Regions from separate parts of the Paenibacillus sp. LRG-1 genome, predicted to be linked through region 2. Evidence: riboswitches for the same ligand, from Rfam matches in the RefSeq annotation. Region 2 holds a riboswitch; each other region holds the start of a gene.

Region 1 (4,274 bases), 1.9 Mb from region 2:
ATCAGCGTACCCGTGGATGTTGATACGCTTAAATATCTGCAAACAGACGAAGTTGCTTTGAATTTGAAGGCAGGACAGCTGGCCAAGGTTACGGCTACAGCCACGTATAAGGATGAGTCGGAGAAGGATGTTTCCAAACCGGCTGTCTGGTCCTCGTCCAGAATTGTTGTTGCGACCGTCAAAGACGGTAACATTAAGGCACAGGGCAAGGGCAAAGCAGTAATTACTGTGAAATATGCAGGTAAAATGACGAAGATACAGGTAACCGTTCAGTAAAAAAGAGAGCAAGCATACGTCCAAGGACGACATGCTTGCTCTTTTTTTTAAGGAGGCTACCGCTTATAAATTATGACTTATCCTTCTTGGTCGGTGTGTTGCGTGTAAGTGATTCAGTCAAACGCTTGCCAGTCGGCGTCTGGGCCAAGCCGCCTTTGGCGGTCTCGCGGTGCTTCGACGGCATCGCACTGCCGACTTCAAGCATCACGTCAATGACTTCGTCAGACGGAATAGCGCTGCGCACACCCGCCAAAGCCATATCCGCTGCGGCAAGCGCAGTCACGGCTCCCAGCCCGTTGCGCACGATGCACGGAATCTCCACGAGTCCGGCGACGGGATCGCAAATCAGGCCGAGCGTGTTCTTAAGAGCGAGGCCCACGGCGTGAACAGCCTGTTCAGGCGTACCACCACGCAGCTCGACCATAGCGCCAGCAGCCATCCCGATAGCTGAACCAATCTCAGCCTGACAGCCTCCCTCCGCGCCAGAAATGAAGGAGTTGTTGGCGATCACGTAGCCAATGGCTCCAGCGGCGAACAGGCCGTTCACCATATGCTCATCATCCCAGCCGAACCGCTCCTGCGCACTGATGAACACACCAGGGATAACCCCACATGAGCCTGCGGTAGGCGTGGCGACAATACGACCCATGGATGCATTTACCTCCGACACAGAGAGGGCATAAGCCATGGCGAGCGCGGAGGCATCGCCGGAGCAGGTTTCCCCTGACCGCAGATACTCGGCTAGGCGCTTGCCGTCACCGCCCGTCAATCCACTGCGGGATACGGTGTCTTGTGTCTGACCGCGATGAACGGCTTCCTTCATGACTTCATAATAATCAGACATTTGGCGAAAGATTTCTTCCTCCGTTGTATTCGTCTCTTGTACCTGCTCTTGAATCATCAAGCGGCTAATTGTGGTGGATTCTTCAGCGCATAAAGCGCTGATTTCATGCAGATGGCTAAACCGCATCGGATTCAGCTCCTTTTTTCAAATTAATCATCTTAATTTCATACATATGAGGTAAAGAACGCAGTTCCGCAATCAGTTCAGCTGGAGCAGAACTGTCCGTTTCAATGGCGGTGAGTGCTTCACCATCCCGGCCTTTGCGATCTACGTGCATATAGGCAATGTTAATGTGGGCCGCGCCCAGCGCTGAAGTTATCGCGCCCAATGTACCGGGCTTATCCGAGTGGAGAAGCACCAGCGTAGGCAGCTCCCCGGTCAGATTGACCCGGAATTCGTTAAGCTGCTGGACATGGATGCTGCCGCCGCCGATGGAGGAGCCCAGCAGTGTGCGCTGATCCTCGCCCTTCCACAGCTCGAAACGGACAGTGTTCGGATGAGGCGCGGGGAGTCCGCTGACGGCGAATTCCACGGCCATCCCGGCTTGCTCTGCCCATTGCTCGGCATCCGGAATCCGGTGATCGTCCGTATCGTAATTAAGCAGCCCTGCGATGAGCGCCAGGTCTGTACCGTGTCCTTTATACGTGTCGGCAAAGGAGCCGTACAGTGTCATGCGGGCACGGTCAGGCTGCGTCCCGAGCCAGTGCCGGGCAACGCGTGCGAGCCGCACCGCGCCTGCGGTGTGTGAACTGGAAGGTCCGGTCATGGCCGGACCGATAATAGAAAATACATCTTTGAAACGCATGGTGTGGCCCCCTGTATGTTCTAATACCATACTATATGGTATTTCCGCGTCTTTGCGCGGTTATGACGGTTCCTAATGCTGACGCACAATGTGAGCACAAAAAAGGACAGGATAAGGAAGTTTCCCTTATCTCTGTCCTCGTTACCTGAGAGTTTCGTGCGGTGTTCTTACCGCCTTACCCCTTGGGTGGCTTGCGCTCTCTCCAGAGTTGCGTCAGATGACGATACATGGACCTGAGAGATTATCCGTCAGCCGGGTGCTGACGTCTTGCTCCTTCGGTGCCGCCAGAGTGTAGGCTCCCTGGACAGACTCTCCCGTCATCTTCATTCGCGTATACCGTTCTACATGTCTTCCTTAGCGTAATGTATGCCGTGCACGGTGTCAATCACAGGTTTAATTTTTACATAAACAGGTGCGTTTCCAATAAAAAAGATTAAAATTTACATAATTATGGATGAAACCAGGAAGGAATTAGAAGATTGGCGGCTAATCTGATAAAGGACAAGTATATTTATGGAAATCATAGGAGGGATATTGACGTATGGTAAAAGGCTTGCGATTCACAGGTTCACGCTTAAAAGGGATGTTGCATCTAGCAGCGATCGTATCACTGCTGATTGGGATCTTCGTTCCATTCGGTCAGGTCAAGGCGGAGGGAGCATTGACAGTAGCCGAAGCACTTCAGCGCCAAAGCAGTGGAGGTACGGTGACGGTGGAAGGTTACATCGTCGGACATGCTACCGGATCGAAAACGGCTAACTTTTCTTCCCCGTTCGCGAATGATTTTAACGTACTGATTGCCGATCAGGCAAATGAACGTAATACGTCTAATCTGTTGGATGTACAGCTGACTTCAGCGTACAGAGGGCAATATGGGCTATCAGGCCATCCTGAGCTGATCGGCAGCAAAATTCGTGTGACGGGTACACTCGGCGCCTACAATAATTTTGGTGGAGTGAAAAGCCCAAGCGCTGTTGAACTGGTAAGCGGAAGCGAGCCGGGGGAACCAGGCGAACCTGGCAACCCGGGTCAACCCGGTACTACACTGCCGGATGGAAAAGGCAAAAAGGTGCTGTTCGATAATACGCACGCACAGACTGCTGGTGCAGCAGATTGGGTCATTGAAGGCGCCTTCTCCGACTTTGCTAATGGACTGCGTAATGTAGGCTTTACGGTAGACCAATTGAATCGTCCTATTCCTTTTACTTATGGAGAGCAGGCCATAACATATGACAAGCTGCGCCAATATGATGTGTTCATTATTGGTGAAGCGAATGTTGCCTTTAAGGCATCCGAGCAGGCTGCCCTGCTGCAATACGTGAATAGCGGGGGGAGCGTCTTCTTCATCTCCGATCATTATAATGCGGACCGTAACAAAAACCGTTGGGATTCCTCCGAGGTTATGAATGGTTACCGTCGTGGAGCCTATACTAATCCGGCCAAGGGCATGACTGCAGAAGAAGCTGCATCACCGGCGATGCAAGGATTAACAAGCTCCGATTGGCTGGCGGCCAACTTTGGCGTTCGTTTCCGTTACAATGCGCTGGGTGATGTGAATGCTACCGACATTGTAGCCGCAGATCAATCTTTCGGCATTACCAAGGGTGTGCGCTCGATTGCAATGCATGCAGGATCTACGCTGGCTATTATTGATCCTACCAAGGCTAAAGGCATTGCTTATATCCCTTCAGGCACGAAAAAATGGGGTAATGCGGTAGACCAGGGAGTTTATAACGGCGGGGGCCGTGCGGAAGGACCTTATGCCGCTATCTCCAAGGTAGGTCAAGGCAAGGCAGCGTTCATCGGTGATTCTTCCCCTGTAGAAGATGCTACACCGAAATATGTGCGTGAGGAAAACGGACAGTCGAAGAAGACATATGATGGTTTTAAAGAAGTGGATGATTCCACCTTCCTGGTGCAAACGGTTCAATGGCTTGCATGGAAGCAGGACTACACGAAATTGTCTGATGTGGCAGGTTTGACTCTGGATCAGCCAACGAAGCTTCTACCATTTGAGGAGCCTGCGGCTTCCACAGAACCGCAGCCTGAGCCTTGGTCTGCTCCAGCAGCAGGCTACAAATGGTACGATCCTAGAACGTTCAAGTCTGGCTCCTATGGAGCGGCTTCATAATTATCGCCAGAAGCTCAATGTGAGCTGGTATTAGTTAGTCGTTTGATCCCTGCAGAGGGATCAGGCGACTTTTTTTGTGATGAAAATTAACCTGTGGTTGGTTATTTCATTACATTTTGTGCCAGAAAGGCCGCGCTACTGCTGGATCATTGATTTTTTAAATGATGTTGATAGCATAATCTTAATTGATATATCCATATACTGGTGATAGGATGTAT
Region 2 (4,274 bases):
AAAAGCCCGCCAGTTTTGCAATTTGATCAAGATTCGACATGATGCTTCTCCTCACATAAGAAAAAAATACTTGACATGAAACGCGTTACAACGATTAGGATGCTTATGAAGGCATTACGTCTATTTTAAAGCATCTGTCAATCCTTTTCAAAGGAAGAACGGTTACCGTTAGGTATTGATTCACATTTGCAGCACTTGATGGGATTACTTGACCAAAGTAAAAATCTTAAATACGGAAAGAGGTTTTTATACCATGACGAAGACGCTAAAAGGATTTCCGAAAAACTTCTTGTGGGGCGGGGCAACCGCAGCCAACCAATTGGAAGGTGCTTTTGACGTAGATGGAAAAGGATTGTCCAGTGCGGACATGGTTGCCTATGTACCCAAAGCAGAGCGCAAGAACGATCATGCTATGGAGATTTCGTCCGAGCGACTCGAAGACATTTTGGCAGGCAAAGTCAATGCCCGTTTTCCAAAACGTGAAGGTGTGGACTTCTTCCACCACTACAAAGAAGATATTGCATTGTTCGCGGAAATGGGCTTTAAGGTATTTCGTATGTCCATCAACTGGTCGCGGATTTTCCCGAATGGCTATGATGCCGAGCCGAATGAAGCGGGACTGCAATTCTACGATAATGTATTTGATGAGCTGCGCAAATATGGTATTGAACCGCTGGTAACATTGTCACATTATGAGACACCGCTGGGTTTGACTCAGAAGTATAATGGCTGGCTGGGTCGTGAAGTTATACAGCACTACGTAAATTATGCCGAAACTGTGTTCACGCGTTATAAGGATAAAGTAAAATACTGGCTGACTTTTAATGAAATCAATGTAATGACCATGAGTCCGTTTACTGGTGGCGGGGTGGTCATTGACCGCGTAGAAAACAAGCAGCAAGCGATATACCAAGCACTGCATCATCAATTTGTAGCTAGTGCACTGGCGACAAAACGAGGACATGAGATCATCCCGGGCTCTCAAATCGGCTGTATGCTGGCTCGTTTGGAAAGCTACCCACATACGTGTAACCCACAGGATATACTGAAAGCCCAGCATGAAAATCAGATGAACCTGTTCTTTACGGATGTGCATGCCCGTGGGGAATATTCCAACTACATGGATCGTTATTTTGAAGAAAATAATGTTGTTATACACACAGAACCAGGCGATGCCGAAATTTTAAAAAATAACACGGTCGATTATATCTCATTCAGCTACTACATGACCTTGACCGTATCTGCAGGTCCAGAAGGCGAGAAAGCAGCAGGAAACCTGATTGGCGGCGTGAAAAATCCATATTTACAGTCCTCTGACTGGGGATGGCAAATTGATCCGATCGGTCTGCGTGTTACGCTGAACACGTTATATGACCGCTACCAAAAGCCGCTGTTCATCGTGGAAAATGGCCTAGGTGCTTATGATAAGGTAGAAGAAGACGGATCTGTGCATGACACATATCGTATTGATTACTTGCGTCAGCATATTGTTCAAATGAAGGAAGCAATTGCCGACGGTGTTGATCTGCTTGGTTACACCAGCTGGGGTCCTATCGACCTTGTGAGCATGTCTACTTCCGAAATGTCCAAGCGCTACGGATTTATTTACGTCGATCTGGATGATGACGGTAACGGAACGCTCAAACGCTCCAAAAAGGACTCATTTAACTGGTATAAAAATGTGATAGCAACCAATGGTGAAGAATTGTAATTCCAAATTTTCTCGGGCGGGTATAGCAGAGGACATCCTAAGGATGCAATCTGCTGTACCCGCTTTTTTGATAGACACAATAATAATATTTCAGAGGGTTTCACAAACTTTTCACTTGTAATAAACTGAAAGTTTTCTGTATAATAAATAAAAATTTCATATGTCTGGTTGATGTTTGCGGGAGATGGAACGAAAGTTCCGACCGAAGGGGCAAAACTCTCAGGTGCTTAGGCTGATTACAGCAACAAGCGGGGACCGTAAACGGACAGAACTCTGGAGAGACCCTTAATTGGGCGCCGAAGGTGCACCGCAGAGAACATCTGCTTAAACTCTCAGGCAAAAGGACAGAGACGCGAATAACCTGTGACAGGGAATGCCCTAGGCTTTTTTATAAGCTATTAGAGGCAGAAACCTGCGCAAGATGGTTGTATTTTTTCGTGCCTTTAACCTCTCCAGGAGTCGAATCAGCGGATTTGACTCTTTTTTGTTTTCTAATATGCTGGAGGAGCGGGTTGAAATGAATTTGGTACATGTGTTAGAAGCGATTAGCAGTTGGATATGGGGGGCGCCTCTCATCATTCTTGTCATGGGAACGGGGTTGTGGCTGACCATACGTTTGAAGATGCTGCAGGTATTCCGCCTGCCCCTGGCGATCAAGCTGATCGGTAAGGCCCCGAATGAAGGCAGCGGGGATGTAAGTAGTTTTGCGGCTTTGAGTACAGCGTTGGCGGCTACAGTTGGCACAGGAAGTATTGTCGGCGTAGCGACAGCCATTAAGCTGGGCGGGCCGGGTGCCTTGTTCTGGATGGTCGTTGCAGCCTTTTTTGGGATGGCGACGAAATATGCGGAAGGTGTACTTGCGGTAAAATACCGGGTGAAGGATCGGAATGGGCAATTTTCCGGCGGCCCGATGTATTATATTGAGAAAGGTCTGGGACGCCGTTTTAAACCGCTGGCGATGCTGTTTGCTTTTTCGGGCATGCTGGTAGCGTTGTTCGGGATTGGAACGTTTCCGCAGGTCAAAGCGATTGTATCTTCGACCGAAAACAGTTTTGGCGTTCCGCCCATTGTAACGGCACTGATTATTGCTATCCTTACAGGACTTGTTACTATTGGAGGACTCAAAAGCATTGCCAAGGTATCGACGAAGGTCGTTCCTTTTAAAACAGGCTTGTACGTACTGATCTGTCTCATCGTACTGATTCGGTTTGCTGACCAACTACCTGCCGCAATTGCGCTGGTGCTCCATTCGGCATTTTCAACTACATCTGCAACGGGCGGATTTGCCGGAGCTACGATTATGCTGGCGATGCGAAGTGGGGTAGCCAGAGGTATTTTTGCCAATGAGGCCGGATTGGGAAGCGCACCGATTGCAGCCGCAGCTGCCAAAACCAAATGGCCTGCGGAGCAAGGGCTAATTTCCATGACAGGCGTGTTTATTGATACGATGGTTATTTGTGTGATGACCGGGTTGACGCTACTGGTTAGTGGTGTGTGGAGCGGGCCTACCGATGCGGGCCTGATGACTCAGCAAGCATTTTCCAGCGCATTCCCGCTGGGGGCAGAACTGCTCACAATCATTCTGATTATGTTTGCGTTCACCACCATGCTCGGCTGGAACTATTACGGGGAACGCTGTGTTGAATATTTGCTTGGGGTCAAGTGGATTAAGCCATACCGCTATCTGTTCATCCTACTGGTTGCCGGGGGCGCGTTCATTAAACTGGATGCGATTTGGCTGCTGGCAGATATCTTTAACGCAATGATGGCTTTCCCGAACCTGATTGCCCTGCTCGGCTTATCAGGAATTGTAGTCGCAGAAACCCGAACCTATATGGATTCTCTGAATTCTAGTAAGAAAAAGGGCATTCTTGCAGGTGCCAGTGTAGGGGCAGCTATCCAAGTAGAAGAAAAAGGACAAACGGTTAATTCATAAATTCCAAAAGGGAGTGCCCTCAGTCATCACAGGCTTGAGGACACTCCCTTTTGAATGTTATAACGATGCGTGCAAAATAGCTGAAATATCTTCTTGGTTCAGCTTTTTATAATTACCGAAGCCTCCGTATTCCATTTCACGGGCTGCAATGTTTGCGACTTTTTCCAATTGCTCATCATTAATATTGTAATCGGCCAGGGTGGAAGGGGCACCGAGACTTGTCCAGAATGCACTCAGGCGATCAATCCCCTCCAAAGCAATTTCCTTATCCGTTTTACCAGTGGTATCTAAATCAAACATGCTGAGCATCAGCCGCTTCATGCGTGCAGCATCCTGATCCACCGTATGTCTCATCCAGTTGGGGAACAGGATCGCCAGACCGCCAGCATGAGGAATATCATATACAGCGGATAATGCATGTTCAATCGTATGCGAAGCCCAGTCCCCGAAGTAGCCCATTTGTAGTGTTCCGTTAAGGGCAATCGTTCCGGCATATAAAATCGTTTCACGATGCTCGTAGTTGTGCAAATCCTCCAGCAGCTTAGGTGCAGTTTCGATCACGGTTTGCAACACGGAAAAGCACATACGATCTTGCAACGGTGTATTTTTAACATTGTGAAAATATTG
Region 3 (4,274 bases), 170 kb from region 2:
TACGGCGCATATGGGCCTGAGAAACGGCAAAGTATCCACAGGTCGGACCGCCGAGAGAAGAGGAGATGCCAAGTGGCTGCGCATCTCCTACCACAATATCCGCGCCCTGTTTGCCGGGTGTTTCCAGCAAGCCAAGTGCCAGTGGATTGGCACTGACGACCAAAAGACCTTTGTGCGCATGGATGAGGTCAGCCATCGGCTTCAGGTTTTCCACGGCTCCGAAAAAGTTGGGGCTTTGGACCAAAACAGCCGCGGTCTGTTCCGATACGGCCGCCGCTAGCGCATCAGCATCCGTTACGCCGTCCGAACAGCCGATTTCCACGATGTCCAAATCCAATCCGCGTGCATAGGCTGCCAATACCTGACGTGCCTCCGGATGGACGGACCTTGATACGATAAGCTGTTTACGGCGGGTAGCTGCGGCGGACAGTGAGCCCGCTTCCGCCAGTGCAGTCGCTCCGTCGTACATGCTGGCATTAGCTACAGCCATGCCCGTCAATTCGCAAATATACGACTGAAACTCGAAAATGGCTTGTAGCTCGCCTTGGCTTACTTCCGGCTGATAGGGGGTGTAGGCTGTATAGAATTCCGAGCGTGAAGTGATGTGCTGGATGACGGACGGAATATGATGATCATAAATTCCTGCGCCAAGGAAGCTGGCATGTGTGTCTGTATTGGCGTTGTGTCCGGCCAGCTCGGCCAAGTGGCGGGTTAAGGCTTTCTCATCGAGTCGAGAAGAGAGAGGCAGTTCCCCTTGATATCGAATGGCCTCTGGAATGTCACTGAATAAATCATCAATAGATGATACACCCACCACACGCAGCATTTCGGTTTGATCCTGTTCAGTCATAGGGAGATAACGATGCTGCTTCATAGGTTCTGACTCCTTTCGAAAAGCAAGATTTTAGATCGTAAATTAGCTAATAAAAAAGTGTGTGAGATGAAAAACCAAGAAGTTCATATCTGACATATTTGCTTTATAGAAATAAAAAGAGTTTAAGATCAGCGCGGGCGTTTATAAAAGGGTGCTGCCACCACCTCGGCACGCAGGCGTTTGCCACGAATCTCAACCTCCAACGGTGTGGAGAGGGCGCTAAAACGACTGTCCACCAAGGCGAGGCCCAGATTACGCTTCAAGGTGGGCGACTGAGTCCCCGTTGTGACCTCACCGATGCGTTGTCCTTCTGCGAATACCGGGTAATGGGCGCGAGGGATACCGCGATCAATCATTTCCAGCCCGATCAATTTGCGAGGAATCCCTTGTTCTTTCTGACGTTGCAGTGCTTCTCTACCGATAAAATCTCCTTTATTCAGCTTGACGAAGAAACCTAGACTAGCTTCGAGTGGTGAAATCGTGGCAGATAACTCCTGACCGTACAGCGGCAATCGTGCCTCAAAGCGTAGTGTATCCCGAGCACCAAGTCCAGCGGGAATCAGCCCATACGACTCACCGGAACGAAGCAAACCCTCCCATACGGCTGGTGCTTCCGCAGCAGGTATATAAAATTCAAAACCGTCTTCGCCCGTATATCCGGTTCGTGAGACCAGTGCTTTTGCTCCGAACAATGGCACATTCTCATGGAAGCGGAAAGATGCCAGATTCGTAATGTCCGTATCTGCCACGGCTGCGGCAATACGTGCTGCCTCCGGTCCTTGCAACGCTAGCAATGCTATCGCATCAGACACATTCTCCATGTGAACGGATGCAGGCATATGGCGAATTAGCCAATCCCAATCCTTATCGATGTTGGATGCGTTCACAACGAGCATGTAGCGTTCCGGTCCTTTGCAGTAAACAAGTAGGTCGTCTACTACCCCTCCATCGGGGTAACACAGGAGTGAATATTGTGCCTGACCTGGTTCCAACTGGCTGACATCATTCGTGGTCACCCTTTGCAGAAAAGCTTCGGCTTCTTTGCCTTCAACCAAAAATTCGCCCATATGCGATACATCGAATAAACCCGCACGTTGCCGGACGGCCTCATGCTCCTTTTGAATGCCGCTAAACTGAACCGGGAGCTCCCAGCCGCCAAAGTCAATGCAACGAACCCCAGACTGCGTCCCGTAGGACGAATATAGCGGTGTTTTTCGCAAATTAGTCATTATTCCACTCCTATCCGGTGTGATCGGCTAAACAAAAAAAGACAGGCCGAAAAAAACGTATAGACGGCAGTCTACACTCTTTTTTTCAGCTCTGTCCTTGATACCAGAAAGTTACCCCGGTATGTACCGGGTTTCCCCTTGGGTGATCCGCTCCAATAGCGAATGCTCTCCAGAGATGCGTCCGGCAGAGGTCCTTTTGCCTGAGAGATTCACCTGCAATGCAGGTTTACTCCTTCGGCGCTACCTTCGGGATCAACGGTATATTACCTGGCTTTGCAGATAACAACCTGATCCGATTCGCGTGCACTTATGTCTCACAAGCGGCAACAGCTATGCGAATCTTTTTGGCAGTCTCTCCCTCCGCGTTCATCCGCGTTTGCAGTTGTCGGGGTGTTTCCCAAAGCATTTGCTATAACCCATTAATACGCAAATTCATTCAAAATGTCAATAAAAATGTCATCTAAAACAATAGAAAAAACATTTAATATATAAATAAGGATATGTAAGCGTTTGTTATAAGTTATAATTTTTTATATAGTACGCTATATGAGGTGATATGAAGTATTTTTGTTAGTATTATTGACATGAGTGTTCTTGTTGTCATAATCTTAACCTGTCTAATACAGGTGAGCAAAAGCGATTTTATTCATATGGAAGTGAGGGGAACAGAATGGGTGAAGTAAAGCAGCAACTTTGGTATACAGACGAACATGAGTGGGTTCAGCGGACAGAGAATGGAACGGTACGAATTGGTATTACAGACTTTGCACAGCATCAACTGGGTGATATTGTTTTTGTAGAATTACCTGAGGCGGGAGCAACGATTGAGCAGGGAGCGGAGATCGGTACGATTGAATCGGTGAAGACAGTATCCGACCTTTTTGCTCCGGTGACGGGAACCATACTAAAAGTGAATGAAACGCTGGAAAGTACACCTGAGCTAGTGAATGAATCTCCCTATGAAAAAGGTTGGATGATCGAAGTAGAGATGGATAAAGATGTGGAGGAAGCCTTGGGCAAGCTACTGTCTGCGGATCAGTATGAGCAGTTGATTTCCGATGAGCAATAATGGAGCATTGTAGTATGGAGTAAGAGGGTTATTTGTCTGCTCGATTTTTGTATAAAATAGTCGCTATGATTTGACGTAGCGGCTATTTTTTTGTCTTTTTGCAAACGTAATTACGTGTTTTATTCTGATTTAGAGGGTTGTCCCCATATAAGAATCATACATAATCCAGCACGGTTTTTCGACTAATTTCTATAGCTACAGGTCATATTAAGAAGAATTATGCAGGTATAATACCTTCCCGGATAATTTAAATTTAAATGTTGTCATCAACGTTCATGACGAAAGTACGTTTTCATTTCGTTGATGAAGATAGCGCTGTCATTTAGTATGAATTTTAAGAAAAGGTAGTGATGCTTACCTACAAGGAGGATTTGAATATGAGTACATTGGACGCAAAGCCAAGTTCAAAAGGAGGCACTCGTGTCGCCGTACAGCGTTTTGGCCGTTTTCTTAGCGGTATGGTTATGCCCAATATGGGAGCATTTATTGCGTGGGGGCTGATTACGGCACTCTTTATTCCGACCGGATGGTTCCCGAATGAAGGTTTTGCACAATTGGTTGACCCGATGAAAAATTATTTGTTGCCGTTACTGATCGGTTATACAGGGGGCACGATGATTCACGGACAGCGTGGAGGTGTGATTGGTGCCATTATGACGATGGGTGTCATAGTGGGAGCCGATATCCCGATGTTCCTGGGCGCGATGGTAGCTGGTCCGCTGGCTGCGTGGATATTGAAGAAGTTCGACAAGGCCATTGAAGGCAAAGTCAGATCAGGCTTTGAAATGCTGGTCAATAACTTTTCGGCCGGAATTATCGGTGCCATTCTAGCGCTGCTTGCCCATGTGGCGATTGGCCCGATTGTACAAATGATCAGTCAAGTGTTGTCGGCAGGGGTACAGTTCCTCGTGAACGCAGGGCTATTGCCGCTTGTCAACCTCATTATTGAGCCCGGAAAAGTATTATTTTTAAACAACGCGCTGAATCACGGAGTATTGAGTCCGATTGCGTTAGAGGAAGCTGCAAGAACAGGAAAATCCGTACTGTTTATGCTGGAATCCAACCCTGGGCCGGGGCTCGGTATTTTGCTAGCCTACTGCCT

What was found. Region 2 has a riboswitch for glycine ahead of ACUUJN_RS20510 (alanine/glycine:cation symporter family protein). Riboswitches for the same ligand answer to the same signal wherever they lie in the genome.
Region 1: another riboswitch for glycine. It lies ahead of sdaAB (L-serine ammonia-lyase, iron-sulfur-dependent subunit beta); the one in region 2 lies ahead of ACUUJN_RS20510 (alanine/glycine:cation symporter family protein).
Region 3: another riboswitch for glycine. It lies ahead of gcvT (glycine cleavage system aminomethyltransferase GcvT); the one in region 2 lies ahead of ACUUJN_RS20510 (alanine/glycine:cation symporter family protein).

The regions. Positions count from the first base shown of each region.
Region 1 is NZ_CM170126.1:461,086-465,359, forward strand. It holds gene ACUUJN_RS02070 (Ig-like domain-containing protein) at 1-276, shown strand, start outside; gene sdaAA (L-serine ammonia-lyase, iron-sulfur-dependent, subunit alpha) at 347-1,246, opposite strand; gene sdaAB (L-serine ammonia-lyase, iron-sulfur-dependent subunit beta) at 1,236-1,925, opposite strand; glycine riboswitch at 2,137-2,252, opposite strand; gene ACUUJN_RS02085 (DUF6359 domain-containing protein) at 2,467-4,056, shown strand.
Region 2 is NZ_CM170126.1:4,645,308-4,649,581, reverse strand. It holds gene ACUUJN_RS20520 (LacI family DNA-binding transcriptional regulator) at 1-40, opposite strand, end outside; gene ACUUJN_RS20515 (glycoside hydrolase family 1 protein) at 254-1,711, shown strand; glycine riboswitch at 1,880-1,956, shown strand; glycine riboswitch at 1,975-2,069, shown strand; gene ACUUJN_RS20510 (alanine/glycine:cation symporter family protein) at 2,229-3,647, shown strand; gene ACUUJN_RS20505 (iron-containing alcohol dehydrogenase) at 3,705-4,274, opposite strand, start outside.
Region 3 is NZ_CM170126.1:4,472,286-4,476,559, reverse strand. It holds gene gcvPA (aminomethyl-transferring glycine dehydrogenase subunit GcvPA) at 1-874, opposite strand, end outside; gene gcvT (glycine cleavage system aminomethyltransferase GcvT) at 1,003-2,103, opposite strand; glycine riboswitch at 2,282-2,380, opposite strand; gene gcvH (glycine cleavage system protein GcvH) at 2,774-3,172, shown strand; gene ACUUJN_RS19715 (PTS mannitol transporter subunit IIBC) at 3,550-4,274, shown strand, end outside.